Promicromonospora sukumoe: one gene and its partner. The protein of the gene in region 2 interacts with the protein of the main gene of each other region in a pairwise test. Links are inferred from orthologs where the notes say so. Each region holds a gene or a part of one and is shown on either strand. Other genes may lie near its edges.

Region 1 (4,859 bases), on a different replicon or contig from region 2:
GCGCCTCGTGGCGAGCCCCGACGTGGTCGTGGAGGTCGAGGGCGAGGGCGCCGGGGAGGTGCCCCTGGGGGAGGACCACCTGGTGGTGCGCGCCCTGCGCCGCACCATGGACCTGGCCGGCGCCGTGCCGACCGGCATCCACATGACGTGCCACAACGTCATCCCGCACGGCCGCGGCCTCGGCTCGTCGTCGGCCGCCGTCGTCGCCGGGATCGTCGCCGCGCGCGCCCTCCTGGCCGACCCGCGAGCCATCGACGCCGCCACCGTCCTGGGGCTGGCCACCGAGTTCGAGGGGCACCCGGACAACGCGGCGCCCGCGATCCAGGGCGGCGCCACGGTCGCGTGGACCACCGACGACGGCCCGCGCGCCGTCGGGCTGGACATCGACCCGGCGATCGAGGCCACCGTGCTGGTGCCCGACGCCCGGCTCGCGACCGCTCGCGCCCGCGCCGCCCTTCCGGCGCGGGTGTCGCACGGCGACGCCGCCTTCACGGCGGGCCGTGCCGCCCTCCTGGTGGAGGCCCTGGCCCGGCGTCCGGAGCTGCTGTTCGACGCCACCGAGGACCGCCTGCACCAGTCGTACCGCGCGGGTGTGCTCGGGGCCTCCAGCGAGCTGCTCCGCGCGCTGCGCGACGTGGGCGTCCCGGCCACCGTCTCGGGCGCCGGGCCGACCGTCCTGGTGCTCGCCGGGCCGGAGCACCGGGCGGCCCGCGACGCCGTCCTGCGGGACCTCGTCGACGACACAGCGGGCTGGCGGCGGCTGAGCCCCGGGATCGATCTGACGGGGGCGCGCGCCCGGAGGATTACCGGTAACACGGGTGCGCTATCGTCCGGCTCGTCGGGGGCGAACAGAAGTCATGTCGGACCAGGATCACCAGCAGTACGGGGTGGTAGTATGCAGTGAACCTTCGGGATAGCACGTCCTGAGCCAGGTGGCGGGAACTCGGATACAGCATCGGTTCCCCACCGCCTACCAAGTGACAGTCTCAGCCGCTCAGCCGTGCCCGTAGCAGGCCGTGATCTACGGCCACCGCATCTCGCGAGAAGGCAGACAACGCCCCCGTCAGCCGTCTTCGTCGTACCACTGATGCGAGGTTTTCCGCGTTCCGGCCGTTCGGCGCCGGGCGCCCACTATCCCGCGGCCCGCGACAGGCGACCAGCCGCAGTTCGAGGGGGAAGGGTCCTTCGTGACAGACACCACTGAAAACGCTCAGTCAGCCACCGGCCGTGCGGCCGGGACCGGAGCGCTGAGCAGCATGCGCCTCGCCGAGCTCCAGGCACTGGCCGGCGACCTGGGCGTGAAGGGCACCTCCAGGATGCGCAAGAGCGACCTCGTGGACTCGATCCGCGAGAAGACGGGTGGCGCGACGAAGCGCCCGGCCCGTGCCGCTTCGGTCCAGGAGCAGCCCGTGATCGACAAGCCTGCCCGTAGCGAGGCGCCGGTCGCCGCCGCCGAGGTCACCGCCTCGGGTGTGCGCGCCGACGCGAGCACGGACGCCGAGAAGGCCGCCCGTCTCGCCCAGCTGGCCGACGCCGTCGCCGCGCCGCGGGAGCAGAACGGCCGCCGTCGTGGCGCCGGACAGGGTGCCGCCGACGGCACCGCCGACAAGTCCGCCGAGGACAAGGGCCGCAACGGCCAGTCCGCCAACGGCCGGAGCGCCCGCGGCAACGAGCGTGCCGCCGACCGCGGCGCCGAGCGGTCCGAGCGTGCCGCCGCCGCCCGGACCGCCGAGCGCACCGCCGACCGCGGCGCGGACCGCACCGCCGACCGGGCCGCCGCCGGCGGCGAGCTCGACGACGACCGCAACTCGCGCCGCCGCCGGGGCCGTGACCGGGGCCGGGACCGCAAGCGCGGCCGCGGCCGCACGGGTCCGGACGTCGCGGGTCTCGAGAACGTCGAGGTGCGCGAGGACGACGTGCTGCTGCCCGTCGCCGGCATCCTCGACATCCTCGACAACTACGCGTTCGTGCGGACCTCGGGCTACCTGCCGGGCAACAACGACGTCTACGTGTCGCTGAACCAGGTCAAGAAGGCCGGCCTGCGCCGCGGTGACGCCGTTGTCGGCGCCGTCCGCCAGCCGCGCGAGGGCGAGGAGCCGCCGGCGCAGCCGACCGGGCGCAACGCCAAGGTCAACAAGTTCAACGCGCTGGTCCGCCTGGACTCCGTGAACGGGATGACCCCGGACGAGGCCCGCGAGCGGCCCGAGTTCACCAAGCTGACGCCGCTGTACCCGCAGGAGCGTCTGCGCCTGGAGAACCCCGAGGCCACCAAGCTCACGCCGCGCGTGATCGACATCGTCGCCCCGATCGGCAAGGGCCAGCGCGGCCTCATCGTCGCGCCGCCCAAGGCCGGCAAGACGCTGATGATGCAGCAGATCGCCAACGCGATCTCGCTCAACAACCCTGAGGTCCACCTCATGGTCGTGCTGGTCGACGAGCGCCCGGAAGAGGTCACCGACTTCGAGCGCTCGGTCAAGGGCGAGGTCATCTCCTCGACCTTCGACCGGCACGCGTCCGACCACACGCTGGTCGCCGAGCTCGCCATCGAGCGCGCCAAGCGCCTCGTCGAGCTGGGCCAGGACGTCGTGGTGCTGCTCGACGGCATCACCCGCCTGTCGCGCGCCTACAACCTGGCCGCCCCGGCGTCGGGCCGCATCCTGTCCGGTGGTGTGGACGCCGCGGCGCTCTACCCGCCCAAGAAGTTCTTCGGCGCCGCGCGCAACATCGAGGACGGCGGCTCGCTGACCATCCTCGCGACGGCTCTCGTCGAGACCGGCTCGAAGATGGACGAGGTGATCTTCGAGGAGTTCAAGGGCACCGGCAACATGGAGCTGCGGCTCTCGCGGTCCCTGGCCGAGAAGCGCATCTTCCCGGCGATCGACGTCAACGGCTCGAGCACGCGGCGCGAGGAGATCCTCATGTCGAAGGACGAGCTCGCGATCGTCTACAAGCTGCGCCGCGTCATGGGCGCGCTCGACCAGACGCAGGCCGCCGAGCTGTTGCTCGGACAGCTCAAGAAGACCAAGACCAACGTCGAGTTCCTGCTGCACGTGCAGAAGACGACGCCGGGTGGTCTGACGGAGAACGAGAACGTCGGCGAGACCGTCTGACCCACGTCACACCCCACTGCCTCGCCGATCAGGGCGAGGTAGTGGCACAATTACTGGCTGGCTCGCTGGTTCACGTCCTCGCGGTTCTGCAGGGCGACCCAGTGGCATCTCACCAAGGAGCAACATGAGGGCTGGAATCCACCCCGAGTACGTCGTCACCCAGGTCACCTGCACCTGTGGCAACACCTTCACGACGCGTAGCACCGAGACGTCCGGCAAGATCAGCGCCGACGTCTGCAGCGCCTGCCACCCGTTCTACACGGGCAAGCAGAAGATCATGGACACCGGTGGCCGCGTGGCCCGGTTCCAGGCGCGCTACGGCAAGAAGGCCGCCGACAAGTAGCGACTCCGCAGCGCCGGTGGTCCGGTCCGACAACCTCTCCAGGGGCAGTCGGGCGCCGGACCACCGGCGCTGTTGCTTTGCCCGGACCCCCCAACCCGCCCCGCTGAGTGCGGGATATTTGCCCTCCTGAGGCTCTGAAAAGGGCGAATACCCAGCACTCAACGCCGCTGTATCGACGCCGTTGTACCGAGGAGAGATCGTGACCCAAGCGTTCGCCGCCGTCGGGCCGCTGCTCAGCGAGCACGCCGAGATCGAGACGGCGCTGGCGGACCCCGCCGTGCACGCCGACCCCGGTCGCGCCCGCACGCTGGGCCGCCGCTACGCGGAGCTCAACCAGGTGGTGGGCGCCTACAAGGCGTGGGAGCAGGCGCACGACGACGCCGAGGCCGCCGCCGAGCTCGCGGCCGAGGACGCCTCCTTCGCCGAGGAGCTGCCCGCCCTGCGGGACGTCGAGGCGAGCGCGGAGGAGAAGCTGCGCCGGGTGCTCGTGCCGCGCGACCCCGACGACGGCCGCGACGTGATCCTCGAGATCAAGGCGGGCGAGGGCGGCGAGGAGTCCGCGCTGTTCGCGGGCGACCTGCTGCGCATGTACCTGCGGTACGCGGAGCAGCGCGGCTGGTCCACACAGCTCCTGGAGGCCACGGCCTCCGACCTGGGCGGCTACAAGGACGTGCAGGTCGCTATCAAGGCCAAGAGCGCGCAGGGCCCCGAGGACGGCGTCTGGCACAGCCTCAAGTACGAGGGCGGCGTGCACCGCGTGCAGCGCGTGCCGGTCACCGAGTCGCAGGGCCGCATCCACACGTCGGCGGCGGGCGTGCTCGTCTTCCCCGAGGTCGACGACCCGGGCGAGCTCGAGATCGACCAGAACGACCTGCGCATCGACGTCTACCGGTCCTCCGGCCCGGGCGGGCAGTCCGTGAACACCACCGACTCCGCGGTGCGCATCACCCACGTGCCCACGGGCATCGTCGTCTCGATGCAGAACGAGAAGTCGCAGCTCCAGAACCGGGAGCAGGCCATGCGCGTGCTGCGGGCGCGGCTGCTCGCCGCGCAGCAGGAGGCCGCGGCCGCCGAGTCCGCCGAGCTGCGCCGCTCGCAGGTGCGCACCGTGGACCGGTCCGAGCGCATCCGCACGTACAACTTCCCGGAGAACCGGATCGCCGACCACCGCACGGGCTACAAGGCGTACAACCTCGACCAGGTGCTCGACGGCGACCTGGGTCCCGTGGTGCGCTCCGCGATCGACGCCGACGAGGCGGCCCGGCTCGCCGAGGCCTCCGGTGTCTGAGCCGCGCATCACGCCGGGTCTGGCGGCTTCCGGCGTCGTCGGGCAGGCTTTTGCCGTGGTCGGAGGAGCGCGGTGAGCGCCAAGCTGGTGAAGTGGGCCGAGGGTGAGCTGGCGGACG
Region 2 (4,728 bases):
TTCTTCTTGGGTTCCGGCGTCAGGTCCACGAGAAGTCCCCTTGCTCATCGAGGAGGGTGCGCAGCTTCGCCAGGCAGCGGCCGCGGGTCGAACCGATGGAGCCCATCGGCATACCGATCGCCGCCGAGATGTACCGGTAGTCCGGCCGGTCGGCGAGCGAGACAAGACGCAGCAGCTCCTGGCAGCGTCCGGGAAGTTTCTGGAGCGACGTCCACAGGATGCGGTCGCGCTCGTCGCGCAGGACCTCGGCATCGGGCGGCGGATCGTTCGCAGGGAGAGCCATCGGATGCTCGGGGCTGTCGTCCGGCAGCTCGGTGCGGCGCTTCTCGTCGTCACGGTGCTTGCGCACGGCCTCCCAGGCGGCGCGCTTCGCGGTCACCAGGAGCCACTTCAGCACGGCCTTCGGCTCGGCGATCGACTCGGCGTGGCGCACCAGCGCGACCCAGGTGCTCTGCACGACGTCGTCCGCGGCGTCGCGGTCGACCCCCTGTGCGCGGACCGTGTGCCACAGCAGCGGCGTCGCCTCGCGAACCAGGTCGCCGAGCGCCTGGTGGTTGCCCGCGCGGTACTCGGTCAGTGCGATCGCTGCACGATCGCCGAGAGTGAGACCGGAGCCGTCGACGTCGGGCAGGGCCTCCCTTGATCCTGTCATTGCACCACGGGATTCTCTGCTGGCGGATGTTTCCACGTCGCGAACCGGACGTGGAGCACTTGGACCAACCGAGTCTACGGCCGAGCTCGCGGATCGGGGGAGGTCGAAAATGGTGCCCACCAGGCACTCCCCTCTCCTCGCATCACGTCGGCTTCCTGCCGCCCATCAGACAAGAGGTGCCCGGACCGGGTTCGATACATCTTTCTGATGAAAATTCAAAAAGACCCGCACCCCGTGAGGGGTGCGGGTCTTCTTGCGCTCAGAAGGGCTCGGCTCAGGCCGGGAGCTCCTCCAGCAGCTTGGTGGTCTTGCTCTGGTCCAGCGGGATGCCGGGGCCCATCGTGGTGGTCATGGTCGCCTTGCTGATGTAGCGACCCTTCGACGACGACGGCTTGAGGCGCAGGACCTCGTCGAGCGCTGCGGCGTAGTTCTCCAGCAGCTGGGCCTCCGTGAAGGAGGACTTGCCGATGATGAAGTGCAGGTTCGCGTGCTTGTCGACACGGAACTCGATCTTGCCGCCCTTGATGTCGGACACGGCCTTGGTGACGTCCATGGTCACGGTGCCGGTCTTCGGGTTCGGCATGAGGCCACGGGGACCGAGCACCTTACCGAGACGACCGACCTTGCCCATCAGGTCCGGCGTGGCCACGGCCGCGTCGAAGTCGGTGTAGCCGGCGGCCACCTTCTCGATGAGCTCGTCGCCACCGACCTCGTCGGCACCGGCCGCACGGGCCTCCTCCGCCTTGGCGGCGTTGGCGAACACGATGACCTTGGCGGTCTTACCGGTGCCGTTCGGCAGGTTGACCGTGCCACGGACCATCTGGTCGGCCTTGCGGGGGTCCACGCTCAGGCGGAACGCGACCTCGACGGTCGCGTCGTACTTGACCGTGGCGGTCTCCTTGGCCAGACGGATCGCGTCCAGCGGGGCGTACAGCGTGTCGCTGTCGATCTTCTCGGCGGCGGCGAGGTACGCCTTGCTGCGCTTTGCCATGTTTCCACTCCTTGTGTGGTCGTAGCGGGCCCGGTCGGCCCTGCCACTGTGGTGTTTCGGTCCGGGGCGGGTGCCCCGGGTGGGATCACTCGGAAACGGTGATGCCCATGGAGCGGGCGGTGCCCGCGATGATCAGCGACGCGGCGTCGAGGTCGTTCGCGTTGAGGTCGGGCAGCTTGGTCGTGGCGATCTCGCGGACCTGGTCCTTGGTGATCGACGCGACCTTGACCGTGTGCGGCGTCGCGGAGCCCTTGGCCACACCGGCGGCCTTCTTGATGAGCTCGGCGGCCGGCGGGGTCTTGGTGATGAAGGTGAACGAGCGGTCCTCGTACACGGTGATCTCGACCGGGATGACGTTGCCGCGCTGCGACTCGGTCGCGGCGTTGTACGCCTTGCAGAACTCCATGATGTTCACGCCGTGCTGACCCAGGGCAGGGCCGATCGGCGGAGCCGGCGTCGCGGCGCCGGCCTGGATCTGCAGCTTGATGAGGCCGGAGACCTTCTTCTTCGGGGGCATGCGTTCACTACCTTCTGTCGACTGGGCCTACGCCGTGGGCGATGACCCGGTTGCAAGTGCTGGGGACGGACGAATCAGATCTTGGCGACCTGGTTGAACCCCAGCTCGACCGGGGTCTCCCGGCCGAAGATGGAGACGAGGACCTTGAGCTTCTGGGCCTCGACGTTGATCTCGGAGATCGAGGCGGGCAGCGTGTCGAACGGACCGTCGGTCACGGTCACCGACTCGCCCACCTCGAAGTCGACGTGGACCGGAGCCTTGCCACCGGAGGTGATCGTGCCGCCACCGGCGGTCTGCTGGCCCACCTGGGCGGGCTGCGGCAGCATCGACGGGGCGAGCATCGAGTAGATCTCGTCGAAGCTCAGCGGCACCGGCTGGTGCGTGTGCCCGACGAAGCCCGTGACACCGGGCGTGTGGCGCACGGCGCCCCACGACTCGTCGGTCAGGTCCATGCGCACGAGGACGTAGCCCGGGATGCGGACCCGGCTCACGATCTTCTTCTGCGCGTTCTTGATCTCGGCGACCTCTTCCATCGGAACCTCGACCTGGAAGATGTAGTCCTCCATGTTCAGGCTCTGGATGCGGTTCTCGAGGTTGGTCTTCACGCGCTTCTCGTAACCGGCGTACGAGTGGATGACGTACCAGTCGCCGAACTGGCCGCGGAGGGTTCGCTTGAACTCCTCGACCTCGTCCACGATGACGTCGCCGTCGGCGTCAGCGGGGCGCTCGTCGGTGGCGTCGTCCTCGACCTCGTCGTCGACGGTCTCGGCCGGGGTCTCGGCGTCCGCAGGCACGTCAGCGTTCTCGGCGTCCAGGGGCGCGTCGACAGCCGTCTCGTCGCCGTCGGCCGGCGAGACGTTCTCCGTCTGGTCCAGAGAGTCCTGGGACACGAACGAACCTGCTTTCTCTTCGTGCGCCGGGGCTGCGCCCGGCACGGGTGTGCGTACTTCTACGAGCTGTGTCCGGCCATTGTCGCGCGAAAGTACCGCGAAGGGACAATCAGCGACGGGCGAGAACCATCACAGCGAAGTACTGCGCAGCGTGCCCCATGAGCTCGTCCGGCGCACCCGGACCGGCGCGGACCCGCTTGACCGGGCCCCTCGACGGCTGTGTCAGCCGCCGTCTCCGCGAGGGAGGATCAGCCGAAGACCCAGCCCGCGAGCATGCCGAAGGCGTAGTCCAGGATCACCACGAAGATCATGACGACGACCAGGAAGACGAGCACGACGGTCGTGTACGTGAAGAGCTCGGAGCGCGTCGGCGAGACGACCTTCTTGAGCTCGGCCACCACCTGGCGCACGAAGAGCGCGATTCGGGCGAAGATGTTGCCGCCGCCCTTGCTCGGACGCTCCGCAGCGCTCTGGATCACCTCGGTGTCGCTCACTGCTACCCCACTCCTGTGGCCCGGCGCGCCGGGCGGCGCGGACTGCCGTTCCAGGTCCACTCACGTGGGCCCGCTGCGCGCGGCCCCGCTGGGGTTCACGCTGGCAGGGTAGACAGGACTCGAACCTGCAACCTGCGGTTTTGGAGACCGCTGCGCTACCAATTGCGCCACTACCCTTTGTGTCCGATGCCTGGTCGTGCAATGTCGCGGGCCCTGGAGAGGCACGCCACATCAGGTGAGCATCGATCACCGAGGCACAACTGTACGGTACCGGGCGCCGTAGGTCGAACTCGTTCCGGACCACCCGTCGCACGGCGTGCGACGGCCCTGTCCACCGGACGACGGACACCAGGTGCAGTCGAACGGGCGTCCCGCCGCGGGGCCCCCACGGAGCATGCTCGATACATGCAGACATCCGGCTCAGCGGCCGTGCGGGTACGCGGCCTCCGCAAGCGGTACGGCAACCCCCGTACCGGGTTCAAGGACGCCGTCGCAGGCCTGGACCTCGACGTCGCCCACGGCGAGATCGTGGCGGTGCTCGGCCCCAACGGCGCCGGCAAGACCACCACCGTCGAGATCCTCGAGGGGTTTCGCACCCGGGACGACGGCGACGTCGCCGTCCTCGGCGAGGACCCCGGCGAGGCCGGCCGCGCGTGGCGCGCCCGGATCGGCGTGGTCATGCAGGACTCCCGGGACCTGAGCGAGCTCACGGTCATCGAGAAGGTGCGCTCGACCGCCGCCGCCTACCCCCGCTCGCGCGACCCGGAGGAGGTCATCGCCGCCGTCGGGCTCGGGGAGAAAAGCAAGGCCCGGACGCGCGGGCTGTCCGGCGGCCAGCGGCGCCGGCTCGACGTGGCGCTCGGGATCGTCGGCCGGCCCGAGCTGCTCTTCCTCGACGAGCCCACCACCGGGTTCGACCCGGAGGCGCGCCGGTCCTTCTGGGACCTGGTGACCGGGCTGCGCGACGACGGGACCACGATCCTCCTGACGACCCACTACCTGGACGAGGCCGCGCAGCTCGCGGACCGCGTCCTCGTCGTGCGGGACGGCGTGGTGGTGGCCGAGGGCACCCCCGAGTCCCTGGGCGGGCCCGCCGCCCGCACCCCGGTCGTCGCGTGGGACGACGGCGGGGTACGCCGCACCGAGCGGACCGACCGGCCCACCGCCGCCGTCGCACGGCTGAT

The links.
Region 1: the proteins of nusG (region 2) and rho interact in binary tests that used the Escherichia coli proteins (3 or more experiments, as listed by UniProt). The link is inferred for Promicromonospora sukumoe from one-to-one orthologs.

The regions. Positions count from the first base shown.
Region 1 is NZ_JACGWV010000002.1:514,264-519,122, reverse strand. The notes cover bases 701-3,683. They hold rho (transcription termination factor Rho), read left to right. Parts: upstream 701-1,256; coding sequence 1,257-3,110; downstream 3,111-3,683. Other genes in these bases: prfA (peptide chain release factor 1), read left to right, coding at 3,653-3,683; rpmE (50S ribosomal protein L31), read left to right, coding at 3,235-3,453; thrB (homoserine kinase), read left to right, coding at 701-904. Also shown: more of thrB, read left to right, coding at 1-700; more of prfA, read left to right, coding at 3,684-4,741; FHX71_RS19435 (N5-glutamine methyltransferase family protein), read left to right, coding at 4,814-4,859. UniProt on the Escherichia coli protein: Facilitates transcription termination by a mechanism that involves Rho binding to the nascent RNA, activation of Rho's RNA-dependent ATPase activity, and release of the mRNA from the DNA template.
Region 2 is NZ_JACGWV010000003.1:653,881-658,608, reverse strand. What follows is about bases 1,143-3,994. They hold nusG (transcription termination/antitermination protein NusG), read right to left. Parts: upstream 3,051-3,994; coding sequence 2,235-3,050; downstream 1,143-2,234. Other genes in these bases: FHX71_RS26925 (ABC transporter ATP-binding protein), read left to right, coding at 3,950-3,994; secE (preprotein translocase subunit SecE), read right to left, coding at 3,299-3,544; rplK (50S ribosomal protein L11), read right to left, coding at 1,729-2,160; rplA (50S ribosomal protein L1), read right to left, coding at 1,143-1,643. Outside these bases: FHX71_RS26960 (hypothetical protein), read right to left, coding at 1-29; FHX71_RS26955 (RNA polymerase sigma factor), read right to left, coding at 20-652; more of rplA, read right to left, coding at 927-1,142; more of FHX71_RS26925, read left to right, coding at 3,995-4,728. UniProt on the Escherichia coli protein: Part of the processive rRNA transcription and antitermination complex (rrnTAC). The complex forms an RNA-chaperone ring around the RNA exit tunnel of RNA polymerase (RNAP).